One region of the Flavobacterium sp. WC2430 genome, then DNA from elsewhere that is predicted to be linked to it. Evidence: riboswitches for the same ligand, from Rfam matches in the RefSeq annotation. Region 1 holds a riboswitch; each other region holds the start of a gene.

Region 1 (5,506 bases):
ATCAATCCCATAGAATAAAGATTGGGAGCAAAGATGTGAGCATCTTCATAAATGGTTCTATCTTGAATTATTTTTTTACCACTTTCACGAATTTGCATTACTTGACGGAAACGACTATTCAAGAAATAAATTTGTAAATTAAAAGACCAACGTTCCATTTGATGATAGAAATCATCCAAGTAAGGATTGTCGACAACATCTTCAAAATGGGGTTCCCACTTAAAATGTTTTGCTAATAAACGTGTTAAAGTTGTTTTTCCTGATCCAATGTTTCCTGCTACTGCTATGTGCATTATGGTATTGTGATTTTATAATTTGTAATTCCCTCTGATGTAAAAATAGATAAAATTTGGTCTTTGTAGCTGAAATTTTTAAAGGTTTTTTCTAAAATTTCAATTTCATATTTTTCATTTTTATATATATCCTCAATACTGAGGGTTGAATTATTAGAAATAAGATATTGGTTTTCGTTGATGATCGCTATTTGATCAAAATTGACTGTTTTTGCCTTTGTAGTTATTTTGCCAAAACGGTTGCAAGAATACCAATTGTTTTTTTTATCGACCCAATAAAATGTTGTAAGATTGGATTGGTAGTATTTTATACTTTCAGGAAACGAAGTTGAGATAGATTTATATTCGTTTTTTAAATAATCATATAAGCCTATTTGCTGATTCAAACTATTGTACACCCACAATTGGTTTTGGGAAGCTATTCCTACTGCATTTGTAACTATTGGAGTTGGGTTTTCTGAAAAGTTTATCTTTTGAATTTCATTCAATTGATTGTCTAAAATGATAACCGAATTGAAGTTTTCGTAAAATAAAATAATTTTCAAAGGATTTTGAATGTCCACTTTTGAGATTTTTCCTAAAGCAATATTTTTATAGTCTAACGATTCACCGTCTTTAGTTTTGGTGAACACATTATTTTTAATGGTGTAATGAAAACCAAATTGGTCGTAACCTATAAATTCATCAGCATCGATTGCAATGTAATTTAACTTTGAAGCAAATAGCATTTTGTTCTGTCCAAAAACAGTAGCGATCGAGCTAAAAAAAAATAATACAATCAAGTTTTTCATAATGCAGGCAAATTACAAAAAAAGCATTATACTATTTTTTTTATTTTATAAGAATATAACTGGTGCAAAATGAAAAACCCAGCTAAAGAGCTGGGTTTTTTGTATAACTGAATTTAAATTAATTACAATCCAAAAGCCGTTTTAACTTGGTCAACAAAGTCTAATTTTTCCCATGTGAACAACTCAACTTCAACAGTTTTTGTTAATCCTCCTGGAGCAGAAAAAGTTTTCGTTACCGTTTCAGGTGTACGTCCCATATGTCCGTAAGCAGCTGTTTCACTGTAGATAGGGTTTCTTAATTTTAAGCGTTGTTCAATAAAGTAAGGACGCATATCAAAGATTGCTTCTACTTTTTTAGCAATTTCACCGTCAGTCAAGTTCAATTTTGATGTTCCGTAGGTCTCAATAAAGATTCCCATAGGTTTAGCAACACCAATAGCGTACGATACTTGTACTAAAATTTCACTAGCAATACCAGCAGCAACCAAGTTTTTAGCGATATGTCGAGTTGCATAAGCAGCACTTCTGTCTACTTTACTAGGGTCTTTACCTGAGAATGCACCTCCACCATGAGCACCTTTTCCACCGTAAGTATCCACAATGATTTTTCTACCAGTCAAACCAGTATCTCCATGAGGTCCACCTATTACAAATTTACCTGTTGGGTTAATGTGGTAGTGAATCGCATCGTTAAATAAATGAGCGCTTTTTGGGTTTTTTGCAATGATTCTAGGAATCAAGATTTCCACAATATCTTTCTTGATTTTAGCAAGCATAATCGCTTCTTCGTCAAAATCATCATGTTGAGTTGATATAACAATCGCGTCAATACGAGTTGGGATGTTATCATCACTATATTCAAGTGTTACTTGAGATTTAGCGTCAGGACGTAAATAAGTGATTGCTGTATTTTCACGTCTTAATAGGGCTAATTCTTGTAATAATTTATGAGATAAATCAAGTGCCAATGGCATATAATTCTCTGTTTCGTTTGTAGCGTAACCAAACATCATTCCTTGATCACCCGCTCCTTGTTCTTCTGGATTAGAACGGTCAACACCTTGATTAATATCTGCTGATTGTTCGTGAATTGCCGAAAGAATACCACAAGAATTGGCTTCAAACATATATTCGCTTTTGGTGTAACCGATCTTTCTGATTACTTCACGAGCAATGTTTTGTACATCTAAATAGGTATTTGATTTTACCTCACCTGCTAAAATTACTTGACCTGTAGTCACTAAAGTTTCACAAGCTACTTTTGAATCAGCGTCAAATGCTAAAAAGTTATCAATTAATGCGTCTGAAATTTGATCTGCAATTTTGTCTGGATGTCCTTCGCTCACAGATTCTGACGTAAATAAATAAGCCATAATAATTTTTATTTTAAAATTAAGCGAGGAAAAATAATTGCAAATATCGAGCTAAAGGAGAGTTTCTGCTTTAGCATTTTTTCTACTGAAAAATTTTCAGTATTCATAATGAATTCGTTTCATTATGAAGAGGTTGCAATCAGTTCAAATTTTTCCTCTTGTATTTGGGTGCAAATGTATGAAACCATTTTGAATTGCAAATTAAACTTAACTATTTTTTAAATTAAAAATCAAATTAAATAGTACAACTGGTTTGAGGTAGTGATTTTTAAAAAAGTAACAGGAGTGCCAGTTTAAAACGGAAAAGTAATTGATTTCATAACATTATCACTGTTATTTGTTAATAGTATCTCTGTTTTTCATTTTAAAGATGAAAATATCGTTAAATAGTTGTGAATTATTTGGAAGATACAGAATTAAATAAGATATTTGTTTCAGTAAAAAATATCAAAGATGAATTTTAATATTTGTAAACAATTTGTAGTCCTATCGAAGAAATTCGGGAGCTAGTTATTGCTTTAAATTATATATAATATAGCAAAAGCCTCCCAAGACAATTGGGAGGCTTTTTTAATTTATACAAATAGTACGATTCATAAAAATAAATAAATGAAAATATTTTCAAATAAAAAGATTCAGATAGTTGTCGCAATGTTTTGCGATAAGGTCTGTTGATTCCAAAAGTATAAGTTTTATATAACTTGAATCCTTTTGGTATTTTGTCCAAAAGGATTTTTTTTATTCTGGTATCTAAATTTTTTTAAAATAATAAAGAGAAAACAAACTAACTTAAATATAATTATCATGAATACAACTAACAAATTTTCAAGAACATTGGGGTTTCTAAGGAATTTAAGAGGCAAAAAAAATACGGACAACGGACTAGTTGTTGATGAATTAGTGAATCCAAGATTGGGAATGGAAATACCAGACTCAAAAAAATCTAAAAAAGCAGTTAATTCATTACAACTTTTAATGTATTCAAAAGAAAATGATACACTTTTCATTTAATTGGAAGTTGTTCAACATCCCTTTTGTACGCGAGTAATTTCTGAATAGTTATATTCAGCGATGCCTTGCGTTTTTTTGTTAAATATATTTTTAGCTAAAAATCAGAATGTTTAAAATTTGTTTGTTTAAAAAATTAGTAGTTAATTTGCATCATTAAGTTCACAAACGTATTGAAATGTTATAAAGAAAGGACGAGGGATTAGACCCGATGAAGCCTTAGCAACCCTTTGAGAAATCGAAGAAGGTGCTGCATTCTACCACTCCCAAAAGTGGAAAGATAACAACAAGAAATTCTCTAGTAATTCCCTAGTTTTTTCTTTCTAATATTTCCAAATACAAATCAAAATCAATAAAAGATTTGACATTGGAAAATAAACCAACACATATTACCTTACAAAATTTCACCACCCATAATGGTGCATTATACGCTAGCCTCAACTTAAGTTATCAAATTTTTGGTGCTCCGCTGCATACGGCTCCCATTATTTTAATAAACCATGCCTTGACCGGAAATTCACAAGTTATTGGAGAATCAGGTTGGTGGAATGATATCGTGGGTGTCGATAAAACTATTGATACTAGAAAATATACGATCGTCTCTTTTGATGTACCAGGTAATGGCTTCAATTCGGCTACCATAGAGAATTACAGAGATTTTATCGCCAGAGATATTGCTAGGATTTTCATCGAAGGACTTCGGTTTTTGAAAATTGATAGTTTATTTGCTCTCATTGGCGGTTCTGTGGGTGGTGGAATTGCTTGGGAAATTTTAGCTTTGGAACCTAAATTGGCACAAAACTTTATTCCTATTGCTACTGATTGGAAAGCGACAGACTGGTTGATTGCTAATTGTTATTTGCAAGAGCAAATCCTTAATAATTCTAAAAAACCAATTGAAGACGCGCGTATTCACGCCATGTTGTGCTACCGAACACCTGAATCTTTCAAAGAAAAATTTAATAGGGATATCAATGTGCAACTCGAAACATTTCAAGTAGAAAGTTGGTTGAATTACCACGGAGAAAAACTAGAAAAAAGGTTTCAACTATCTGCTTATAAAATGATGAATCAATTGTTGAAAACAATTGATATTACTCGGAATCATGAGTCTTTAGAATCGATTATTTCAAAAGTGGATGCCAATATATACATTGTAGGAATCAATTCGGATTTGTTTTTTACAGCAAAAGAAAATCGAGAAACCTACAATGAAATTAAAAAATTTAAAAATAATGTATTCTATAGTGAGATTGACTCACAACACGGGCACGATGCCTTCTTGATGGAATACGAACAATTAGACAATTTATTAGAAGTTGTTTTTAAAAATAAAAAGCAGATGAAAATAGTAAAATTTGGTGGAAAATCTTTGGCTAACGGCGAAGGAATCAATACAGTTTTGGATATTATTGAAAGTAAAGTAAAGCAAGAAGAAAAAATTGCTGTTGTAGTTTCGGCACGTGGCAAAGCAACAGATGAGCTTGATGATATTTTAACCATCGCTGCCAAAAACGGAAACTATAAGCCTTTACTAGAAAGTTTTAAAACCTATCAAAAAGACGGTTTTGACGCAGTAGATTTCTCGGCTGAATATGATAAACTAGACAAACTATTTGAAGGGGTAAGTTTAATTGGCGATTATAGCCCTAAAATCAAAGACCAAGTTTTAGCGCAAGGTGAGGTGCTTTCGGCAAAATTATTGGTATTTTTATTGAATCAAAAAAACATTCCTGCAAAGCTGGCTGATACAAGAGAGTTGATTGTAACTGACTCAAATTTTGGTGATGCACAACCATTAGACGCTCTTTCTAAAAAGAATATTATCCAAGTTTTTAAAGAAAATAAAGATTTCGTTCTAGTACTTACTGGTTTTATTGGTTCTAATGGGAAACAAGAAACAACCACTTTGGGTAGAAACGGAAGTAATTATACTGCTTCATTAATTGCTAATTATATTAATGCCGAGGAATTACAAAATTTCACGCATGTTGATGGGATTTATACTGCTAATCCAGAATTGGTTTTAGACGCAAAGAAG
Region 2 (5,506 bases), 650 kb from region 1:
TAAAAAGATAGTAGAGGCAAAAAGGTGATCTACTGGTTTTTCAAAGAATCCTTGAATTTGATCTGCATGCAAATCCATGGTCATTACTCTTGTTGCTCCAGCAGTTTCTAGCAACTTAGCTGTTAGTTTAGCTCCTATCGGAACTCTTGGCTTGTCTTTTCTATCTTGTCTAGCCCAACCAAAGTAAGGAATTACTGCAGTTATATGTCTAGCCGAAGCCCGTTTTGCAGCATCTATCATTAGTAATAATTCCATCAAATTATCTGAATTTGGGAATGTAGAACAAACAATAAACACACGTAACCCTCTGATAGACTCTTCGTAAGAAGGTTGAAATTCACCGTCACTATAATGTGACATGGTAACCTTTCCTAGTGGTATTCCGTATTCTGCAGAAATTTTTTCAGCAAGATAGACACTTTGTGAACAAGCAAAAATTTTAGCTTCTGGTTCTAGGTGTGACATTTAATTTGTTGTTTTTATTCCGCTACGCTCCATACTGTTCGGCTTAGTCAATTGTCTAAGCCAGATGTTTGTATGCGCCTCGGGTGTAGTTAGTTGTGTGTTGCGTTTTTAACGAGGTGCAAATTTATAAAATTTATTCAACTCTGAAAGGAAAAAATTAAGTATTTTTAGTAGAATTTTTAATATTATTTTTTACATTTGCACCGTGTTAAAGGAATCGATGGTTGATTTATTACAATCTCCTCTTTTATTGCGTTGAAATAACTGTTGTTATTTCATGTCTGCTAAGCCCGGATGGCGGAATTGGTAGACGCGCTGGTCTCAAACACCTGTGGGAAACCGTGCCGGTTCGACTCCGGCTCCGGGTACTTAAAAAGTCTGTAATTGCTTGTTTATCAAGTGTTACAGGCTTTTTTTTATGGCATTTGTCCGGCCATTGCCCGACAAAAGAGAAAACACGCAAAATAAACTCATTTTTCAATGTTTAAATTTCTTATATATTATAGTTGCTGTGTTTTAAATTTTAGAATAAATTGAAAGTATAGATACAAACACCTATTCATGTCTTTTTCCTGTTAAGATAGTTTTCATCTCCTTCAACTTATATGACATTTTTCAATTATACAAAGTAAGTAGTCAGTTATAATATTACTTTGATAAAGAAGTGACAGTTTGTAATTGTGCAAACAACCTAGACAGGATTGCCGTTCAGCCCTAAAAAACGGAATAAAACTGACCTAGCAAAGGGGTTTTTACTATACAGGAACAAAGAGCTGATATAGGGTACAAAATTCCTCTACCAGCGAAGAACATAAAATTTCAAAACAAATCAAAGAAAAACATTATTCACCTAGGGGGGTGGCTGTTTTTAAAGTCGTTTTCCTTTTCAACTACCAACCCCCTACTTTATATACAGTCCTTAATCCCTCTATTTTTGCGAAAAATAAACGATATAGGTATTCATAATCTTATCTTCTAATTTTCTGTGACTCTTCAAAAGGCAAGTAGTTAGGCTCAAACATGAGTGCAATATATTTTATACTAAGCATAAATGCAATTACCATAATTACAATATAAATGTATGTGAAAACTAGATACTTATCTTTTTCTGATTTATACCTTCTTATCCATTCAAGAAGCAAAATCACAAAAAATAGCGCTGAAAAAACATAGACAATGGTGTCGGATATATTATGTGAATAGCCATAACCATATGATTCTATTTTGTGAACATACTGAAATAGGAAAAAAGATAGACAGGCTGGAATTACAAATTCAATGCCCCCTGTCAGTATTTGAAGATTAGTTAATTTATAGATATTTAAATTTTGAATTTTTTTATTTAGATATGAGGAAATTTTCAAACTTGGAAATATTGGCAATATTGCCAATATAACAATTGGTAATTCATCTCCAAATAATTCATATATTTCTAAATAGAAGATATTTTTAGGAATAAATAAAAGCCAAAGAACTATAGCATAGGACAGTAAAAACAACAAAATTCTCATAATTATAATATTACAGTTAAATAATTCTCTCTTAAATCCTTGGGTCAATTCCTTCATCTACTTCCAACATAATTGTTTCATCTGTAAACACGATTACAGTTCTGTTTTGTTGCATCTGATTAAGCAAATGAGAACCAAGTTTTATTATTTCATTTTTAAACACCTCAACATCCAAAGGGAATCTGGGATAGTTTATAAATTCTAACTTTAAATGCTTCTCTTCCTGACCACCTAAAACAATAATACATTCGGTGATTGAAGCACTTAAATAAATACTTGCTTCATCAATTCTATGCCTTTGATACTCCTGAAGGGTCTGAATCAAAAAACTTTTCTTGTAAAGCTCTTTGCTATAGCCTATTTCTAGTCCAAGGGTAATGACAGCTGTAAAAGTTTTTATCGCTTTTGTTTTCATTATATTTTTTAGGAATGTTTAAATATCTCTATAGTATCTAATCGCAGTCTTTGAACCATTGCAACTGCTTTAGTAGAATAAGCTCCTGTAAAAGAATACGTGATAATAGCATATTTTTGATTTTTACCTAGTTGTGTATAATAGATATCAGGGTAAAACTCATAATCCCTTCCATTGGGTTTTTGAAATTTTAAAAACGTTGTAATACCAGCGATACTTTGGTCGTACAACTCCTTCTCGTCATATACATAGTTGACTTCGTGGAGCTCGTCAAAATCGACACTATAAAACTGGAAATCGAGGTCTAAATAAATCTTAAACAGATTTTTTTCAGCCTTTTCTGTTTTTAAAGCAGTATTTAATTTGGAAATAAACCGAGGTGTTTTAAACATAATTTTTCCTTTGTTTAGGCTCATTGTTTCAGCACCTTCGCGTGTGGTCGCAGGTTGCTACTACTTAAGTTTAGTTCGTAATGATATTCAAATATATAAATTAAAAATAAATCCAGACCTTAAAACCCCATAAAACATATAAATTAAGCGAATCCTTATCTTAACAATCATTTAGAATATCACTAAAACTGGGTATAGTAAATTCCTACAAAATATCGTTTCTTTACTCAAATGCAATCAAAACAAATTAAAGAGCATGGAATTAATCTAAAATAAGGCAATCCTTTACGGCTTTCCTCATTCTAATTCCTATGCTTTGTTGTATTATTGTGTTATATAAAATTCAGAACTAAATTCTTACATGTCTACAAATAAACATGCTATTATCCGATACCAAACTTTAGATAAGTGCTTCCGTAATACTGGAAGAAAATACGCTATTGAAGATCTTATCGAAGAATGTAATAAAGCAATTTATGAGTATTCCGGAAATGAAGAAGGGATTAAAAAAAGACAACTCTATGATGATCTAAGATTCATGGAAAGTGAACAAGGTTGGAATGTTGAACTCACAAAAGACAAAGAAGGGAGAAGAGTTTTCTATAGGTATCAAAACCCTTCTTTTTCGATTTCAAACCAACCCTTGAATGAAACAGAAGCAAATCAATTAAGGGAAGCATTGTTAACATTAGACCGCTTCAAAGGATTACCACAATACAATTGGATCAATGAGCTAAATACAAGATTAGAATCTACATTTAACTTGAAACAACAAAAGGAGATTATTATCAGTTTTGAACAAAATGAATACTTGAAGGGATTGGAATACATTCCGGAACTTTATAATGCAATTCTTTATAAAAAGGTTTTAAATATTGAATATAAGAATTTCAAAACAGATACTGCTACTACCCTTTCCCTACATCCCTATTATTTAAAGCAATATAATATGCGTTGGTTTTTATTTGGGAAGTCCAATGATTATGAAACTATAACAAATTTAGCTTTAGACAGAATAGAAAGTATACAAGAAACTTCTCAGGAATATATAGAGACTGAAATCGACTTTAATGAATATTTCGAAGATGTTGTGGGAGTTACTGTATCAAATGATGAAGTCCAAGAGATCGTAATTGAAGCTAACCAGTCTCTGGTCCCTTACTTAAAAACCAAACCTATTCACGGCTCACAGAAAATTAAAGAACAAGATGGTAAGTATTTCATTCACTTAAACCTAATACCAAACTATGAGTTGGAAACATTGATTTTGTCTTTTGGAGAAAAAATCAGACTAATTAAACCACAATTTTTAGTTGAAAAACTAGAAGATAGAATCGATAAAATGAAAAATAATTATTAATGCACGTGTAATGCACTAATGCAATTTACATTTGCAAAGTAATTAGTTAAATAAAAGTTTATGTCTGAGAGTAAAAATAGTTGGAATAGTGATTTTTGGAATTTATTAAATAAACTCCGGGGTAAAATTGAGGTCGATAGTCTAAAAAACTATATTTTAACATTGGTGTTTTTAAGACACATTAGTGATAATAAAAACACTAATACAGGTTTGAATATAACGATTCCCGCCGATTGTGATTTTCAATCTATTTTAAAATTATGTTATGAAGAAAGAACTTCAATTGGTAATGAAATAAATAAGCGATTAAATTCTATTGCTAGGGAGAACCCTATTTTCGATGGTGTAATAAATTTCATTGATTTTAATAGCGCCTCCGTTTTAGGAAAAGACCATGATTCAGATATTATTCTGGGTAATATTATTCTTTTAATTGAAGATTATTCTAACAGACATGCTTCGTCCGATAATACAAGAAATACCATCTGGGTTGACACATTTGAGCACGTAAACCAATCTTTTATTGAAAATAGCGTCAAGTATTCTGCTGGAACAGCCACACCCAATGAAATTGGTATTTTAATAGCAAAACTAATTGGTTTCAAAAAAGATAATAGTGTCAAAAGCATTTATGATCCTGTTTGCGGAACAGGGAGTCTTTTATTTTCAGTTTTTAAAGAAGGTGGTGATGATGTGACGATATATGGAGAAACAAGAATCCCAGAAAACATCTTCGTGGCAAAATTGACTTTCCTTTTTCATGGAATTACTGATTATAATTTGGAGAATCGCGATGTTTTAAATTTTCCCAGCTTTTTAGATGTTTCCATGGATAAATCCAACCATATTCAAACTCAACTTAAAAAGTTTGATTATGTTGTTTCTAATCCTCCTTTTAATGTCCACAATTGGTCTACAGACCCCCATAGTGATATGTTCGATAGATGGAATTCCACTACTGGAATACCTCCCACAAATAGCGGTGACTTTGCTTTTTTACTGCATATCGTTAAATCTTTGAAGGAAAATGGTGTAGCTGCCTGCGTCGTATCAAACGGCGTCCTTTTTAGAGGAGGATCTGAAAGAAATATTCGTAAATATCTATTGGAATCCGGCTTCATAAAAGGCATAATTGGATTACCAGCAAAATTATTATATGGTACAGGAATACCTAGTTCTATAATTATACTTGAGAATAAACCGGATTTTAAAAGAGATTCAATTTTTATTATCGACGCAAGTAAAGAATATTTATCTGAAAGGTTTATAAATAAACTGATGCCGGAAAACATCAACCATATAGCTGATGTATGGGAGAATGGTAAAGAAGAGAATGAATTTTCAAGAATTGTACCTTATTCTG
Region 3 (5,506 bases), 1.3 Mb from region 1:
ATCTTTGAATAAAAACATCTTGGATTCACCAGACTTATTGAAAGAAGGTGAAAGCGTAATGGTTAGTATTAATACTGAAACTGACTTGCCTCTTTCAGTAGATATGCCTGCATCTGTAGTACTTGAAGTAACATATGCTGAACCAGGAATTAAAGGAAATACAGCTACAAATGCTACAAAATCGGCTACGGTAGAAACTGGAGCGACAGTAAATGTACCTTTATTCATTAACGAAGGAGATAAAATTAAAATAGATACAGCTTCAGGTTCATACATGGAGCGTGTTAAGGAATAATTTTTATACGTTTTTAGTTTTCAATCACTAATTGCTGCGTTTAATTAGTGATTGAAAGCAAAGACTAAAAATAAATAAATGAAATTTACACAGGCACAATCTTTACTTGAAATTGCAAATTTGCTTCAATGCGAATATGTTGGCAATGACAATTTTGAAGTTTTAGGAATGAATGAAATTCATGTTGTTGAACGCGGTGATATTGTTTTTGTTGATCATCCTAAGTATTATGATAAAGCATTAAATTCAGCAGCAACTATCATTTTAATAAATAAAAAAGTAGATTGTCCTCCTGGAAAAGCATTGTTAATTTCTGATGACCCGTTTAGAGATTTTAATACTTTAACAAAACATTTCAAACCTTTTCAATTTTCAAACGCTTCGATTTCTACTTCAGCTACAATTGGGCAAGGTACTGTCGTACAGCCAAATAGTTTTGTAGGTAATCATGTTAAAATTGGAAAAAACTGCTTGATTCATTCTAATGTTTCGATTTACGATCATACAGTTATTGGCGACAATGTAATTATTCACGCAGGTACAATTTTGGGAGCTGACGCTTTTTACTATAAGAAACGTGAAGATGGTTTTGATCAATTACTTTCGGGTGGTAGAGTTGTAATTAAAGACAATGTTGGTATAGGTGCACTTTGTACAATTGACAAGGGGGTTACAGGTGATACAATCATTGGAGAAGGAACAAAAATTGACAATCAAGTACATGTAGGTCATGATACCGTGATTGGAAAAAAATGTCTTATCGCTTCACAAACTGGAATTGCAGGATGTGTAATTATTAAAGATGAAGTTACGATTTGGGGACAAGTAGGAACCACTAGTGGCATCACAATTGGAGAAAAAGCAGTAATTTTAGGGCAAACTGGAGTGACTAAATCGGTAGAAGGGGGCAAAACTTATTTCGGTACACCAATTGAAGAATCTAGAGAGAAGTTGAAACAACTGGCCAATATTAAAAGAATACCTGAGATACTCAATAAATTGAAATAATTATGTCGGCAAAAGAAATTATTCAAAAGTTTTACAAATCAGATGCACTAATTGATAGTGACATTTTAAAAGATTATTTGCATTCTGATATCATTGTAGATTGGAATAGTAGTAAAGGATTTATCCAGTTGGATTATGATTCTTTATTGAGTCTCTCTAATGATTTGAGTAAAGCGTATGTTCGTTCGAAAGTAAGAATAAGTCATATCGTTTCAGAAAATGATATGGTTACGGTTCGTTATTCTCATTTTGTAAAAACAATAGAGAACCCTAGAGAAGAAATGTTATTGGCCCATTTTATTGCAATTTGGCAAATAAAAGACAATAAATTATATAGAGGTTATCAAATGAGTCAATTATCCTAATTTATTTGATAATAAAGGGCTAAAAATAATTTTCAAAACCTTACTTTTGCATCACAATTTTAAAAATCACATAAAATATATATCATGAGTGTTTTAGTTAATAAAGATTCCAAAATAATTGTTCAAGGATTTACAGGAAGCGAAGGAACTTTCCATGCTTCTCAAATGATTGAGTACGGTACAAACGTAGTTGGTGGTGTTACTCCAGGTAAAGGAGGATCAACTCATCTAGACAGACCTGTTTTCAATACTGTAAAAGATGCAGTTGAACAAGCTGGTGCTGACACAACAATCATTTTTGTACCACCTGCTTTTGCTGCGGACGCAATTATGGAAGCTGCTGATGCTGGAATAAAAGTAATTATCGCTATTACAGAGGGAATTCCTGTAGCTGATATGATCAAAGCAAATGCTTACGTAAAAGAAAGAAATGCTAGGTTAATAGGTCCTAACTGTCCTGGTATCATTACTCCTGGTGAAGCTAAAGTTGGTATTATGCCAGGTTTTGTATTTAAAAAAGGAACTGTAGGTATTGTTTCTAAATCAGGAACATTAACATATGAAGCGGCTGACCAAGTTGTAAAACAAGGATTAGGAATTACGACTGCAATTGGTATTGGTGGAGACCCAATCATTGGAACTACTACTAAAGAAGCAGTTGAATTATTGATGAATGACCCAGAAACAGAATGTATCGTTATGATAGGTGAGATAGGTGGTCAATTAGAAGCCGATGCTGCTCATTGGATTAAGGCTGATGGTAACCGTAAACCAGTTGTAGGATTTATTGCGGGAGTTACTGCTCCAGCGGGTCGTACAATGGGTCATGCAGGTGCTATTGTTGGTGGATCAGATGATACTGCTGAAGCTAAAAAACAAATCATGAGAGAATGTGGAATTCACGTTGTAGATTCTCCAGCTGAAATTGGAAAAAAAGTAAAAGAAGTTATCGGATAATTGAAAAATTAGTGGTGATTTCAAGTCATTATAAAAATGCCTCACTTTTTTTGTGAGGCATTTTATTTAATATTAATACAAAAGAAAGATGTACAAAGAATTAAAAAAGTTTAAGGTAAGCGATAGCTTCACTTTTACAGCAGACGATAGCTTAGAGCAAGTATGTAACGCTTCTGAAGGAAGTGGTGTATTTTTGGTTTATGCAGTTGCAGATGAAAAAGAGTTAATCATGGTGGGTTCTACAGGAACTGTTCAAAACGATGGGTCTTTGAAAATCAAAAATGGTGGTTTGAAAGAAAAGATTGTTGAAGGACACCAGTTTGCAAAAACAGGAAGAAAATATTCTTGGCCAACACAAATGGTAAAAGAGGATATTAGCACTTTGGAAGTGGTTTGGTACGAAACTTTCAACGAGAAATCTAAAGGGATTCCAACATCTGTAGAAGGACAAGTTTTACAAAACTTCTTAGATGAAAATGGAAGATTACCAAAATGGAATGTGGCTTTCTAGTCAGTTACAAAATTATAATTTAATTATAAAAAGCTTTACTTCGGTAAGGCTTTTTTGGTTTTAAATTATAAAATCTACTTTACTATTGCTTTTTATATAAAATAATATTTACTTTTGCAGCCGTTATCACGAATCTCATAATGAGATAGCAACCTGCAACAACGAGCAAGGTGCTAAAACGATAAGCCAAATCCTTTGGAAAAAATGTTGTTTTACATTCCCATTTTTTTTGCTTTAGTTTTCGTCATAATACTATCATTTTTAAAACTGATTTATGACTCATTTATTGAAAAAAAGGGGAAGTGCTTACGCTTTAATTCCTTTATTGATTTTTATTTTTACTTTTTTAGGAGCTGGAATTTGGCTTGATGACTTTTATGCTTTACCTGCTCCAATAGCGGTTTTAATTGGAATTATTGCTGCTTTTTTACTGTTTAAAGGTTCAGCTGATGAAAAAGTAACCACCTTGATTGCAGGTTGCGGAGAGAGTAAAATTATGACTATGTGTTTGATTTATCTATTAGCAGGTGCTTTTGCAGTGGTTAGTAAAGCAATGGGAGGTGTTGATGCCGTGGTAAGTCTTGGAATTAATACTGTAGATGTGGCTTACTTTCCGTTGGGGATCTTTTTGATAGCCGCTTTTTTATCAACAGCTACAGGAACTTCTGTAGGTGCAATTGTGGCAATTGGGCCAATTGCAGTTGATTTGGCTAATTCTAGTGGCGCTTCATTGCCTTTGATTGCTGGTGCTTTATTAGGAGGTTCCATGTTAGGTGATAATTTATCTATGATTTCCGATACGACAATTGCTGCGACACAATCCTTAGGTTGTGAATTGAAAGATAAATTTAAAATCAATTTATTCATTGCTTTTCCTGCTGCTATTATAACAATCGCAGTATTCTTTTATTTGGGATTGAATTCTGATATTACTGCAGTAGCTATTCCTAAAACAAGTTTTGAATGGATTGCAATTGTACCTTATATTTTAGTAATTGTACTTGCATTGGTTGGTGTTGATGTATTTTCTACCTTGATTATTGGAACTATATTGGCTGGATTAATTGGGTATTTTGGAAATCATTTTACGTTAATGGAATTTGCGCGAAAAATTTATGAAGGATTCACCAGTATGACCGAAATCTTTTTGCTATCGATGCTGACTGGAGGTTTAGCCGCTATGGTGGATAAGGCTGGAGGTATTGATTTTTTATTGTACCAAATAAAAAAACGCATTAAGAGTAAAAAATCAGCCCAAGCGGGGATTGGGGCTTTAGTGGGTTTTACCAATGTAGCTATTGCTAATAATACGGTTTCAATTGTGATTACTGGAGGAATTGCCAAGGAAATTAACGACGAATACAATTTAAGTTCTAAAAAAACAGCCGCTATTCTTGATATTTTTTCCTGTGTTATTCAAGGAATTTTGCCTTATGGTGCGCAAGTACTTTTGATTTTAAGTTTTGCTAATGGGAAACTTGATTTTATGGATTTGCTTGGGAATGCGTGGTATCATCTATTTTTATTTATTTTTACTTTGGTAGCGATTTATAGTTCATTTTGGGATAAATTAGTAAAACGATTTTTAGATATTTAAAATCGGTTCGATTTATAATGTTATTGAATTTGAAATTTTTTTTAAAAAAGGAATTATTCTATATTTGACGACTCTAAGATAGCCCTGATAGTAGTGGAAATCCTTTTATGTTTTTCTTTAAAACATAAAAGATTGAAGCGAATAGCGGGAATAGCTTCAAATAAAAATTAAACTAATTTTCGAATATGAAATTACTAGAAGGAAAAGTGGCCATTATAACAGGCGCAAGTCGTGGAATTGGAAAAGGAATTGCAGAGGTTTTTGCAAAACACGGTGCAAATGTTGCGTTTACTTACAGTTCATCTGTAGAATCGGCTTTAGCATTAGAAAATGAATTGAATGCTTTGGGAATAAAAGCGAAAGGATACCAATCAAATGCCGCTGATTTTAATGAAGCGCAAACTATGGTTGAAGCTGTAATTGCTGAATTTGGTACTGTTGATATTTTAATCAATAACGCTGGAATTACAAAGGATAATTTGCTAATGCGTATGTCTGAAGAGGATTTTGACAAAGTAATTGATGTGAATTTGAAGTCGGTTTTCAATATGACTAAGGCAGTTCAAAAAACATTCTTGAAAAAACGTGCAGGTTCTATCATCAATATGAGTAGTGTAGTAGGGGTAAAAGGAAATGCGGGACAAACGAATTATGCGGCTTCTAAGGCTGGAGTTATTGGTTTTACTAAATCAGTAGCATTAGAATTGGGTTCTCGTAACATTCGTTGTAATGCGATTGCACCTGGATTTATTGAAACTGAAATGACTGCCAAA

The links. Region 1 has a riboswitch for S-adenosylmethionine ahead of thrA (bifunctional aspartate kinase/homoserine dehydrogenase I). Riboswitches for the same ligand answer to the same signal wherever they lie in the genome.
Region 2: linked by a shared signal. The riboswitch ahead of AB3G36_RS02940 (hypothetical protein) and the one ahead of thrA (bifunctional aspartate kinase/homoserine dehydrogenase I) in region 1 are both predicted to bind S-adenosylmethionine.
Region 3: linked by a shared signal. The riboswitch ahead of AB3G36_RS11775 (Na+/H+ antiporter NhaC family protein) and the one ahead of thrA (bifunctional aspartate kinase/homoserine dehydrogenase I) in region 1 are both predicted to bind S-adenosylmethionine.

The regions. Positions count from the first base shown of each region.
Region 1 covers NZ_CP162007.1:1,340,713-1,346,218, forward strand. Annotated here, with positions in the region: gene AB3G36_RS05785 (deoxynucleoside kinase) at 1-293, opposite strand, end outside; gene AB3G36_RS05790 (hypothetical protein) at 293-1,084, opposite strand; gene metK (methionine adenosyltransferase) at 1,207-2,457, opposite strand; gene AB3G36_RS05800 (hypothetical protein) at 3,262-3,468, shown strand; SAM riboswitch class I at 3,644-3,752, shown strand; gene thrA (bifunctional aspartate kinase/homoserine dehydrogenase I) at 3,833-5,506, shown strand, end outside.
Region 2 covers NZ_CP162007.1:689,009-694,514, reverse strand. Annotated here, with positions in the region: gene AB3G36_RS02960 (ribose-phosphate pyrophosphokinase) at 1-465, opposite strand, end outside; tRNA gene AB3G36_RS02955 (tRNA-Leu) at 754-833, shown strand; gene AB3G36_RS02950 (hypothetical protein) at 1,434-2,033, opposite strand; gene AB3G36_RS02945 (hypothetical protein) at 2,008-2,391, opposite strand; gene AB3G36_RS02940 (hypothetical protein) at 2,400-2,807, opposite strand; SAM-I-IV-variant riboswitch at 2,775-2,872, opposite strand; gene AB3G36_RS02935 (helix-turn-helix transcriptional regulator) at 3,145-4,143, shown strand; gene AB3G36_RS02930 (N-6 DNA methylase) at 4,204-5,506, shown strand, end outside.
Region 3 covers NZ_CP162007.1:2,684,071-2,689,576, forward strand. Annotated here, with positions in the region: gene efp (elongation factor P) at 1-295, shown strand, start outside; gene AB3G36_RS11755 (UDP-3-O-(3-hydroxymyristoyl)glucosamine N-acyltransferase) at 374-1,303, shown strand; gene AB3G36_RS11760 (nuclear transport factor 2 family protein) at 1,306-1,668, shown strand; gene sucD (succinate--CoA ligase subunit alpha) at 1,753-2,625, shown strand; gene AB3G36_RS11770 (hypothetical protein) at 2,714-3,136, shown strand; SAM-I-IV-variant riboswitch at 3,255-3,351, shown strand; gene AB3G36_RS11775 (Na+/H+ antiporter NhaC family protein) at 3,411-4,733, shown strand; gene fabG (3-oxoacyl-[acyl-carrier-protein] reductase) at 4,919-5,506, shown strand, end outside.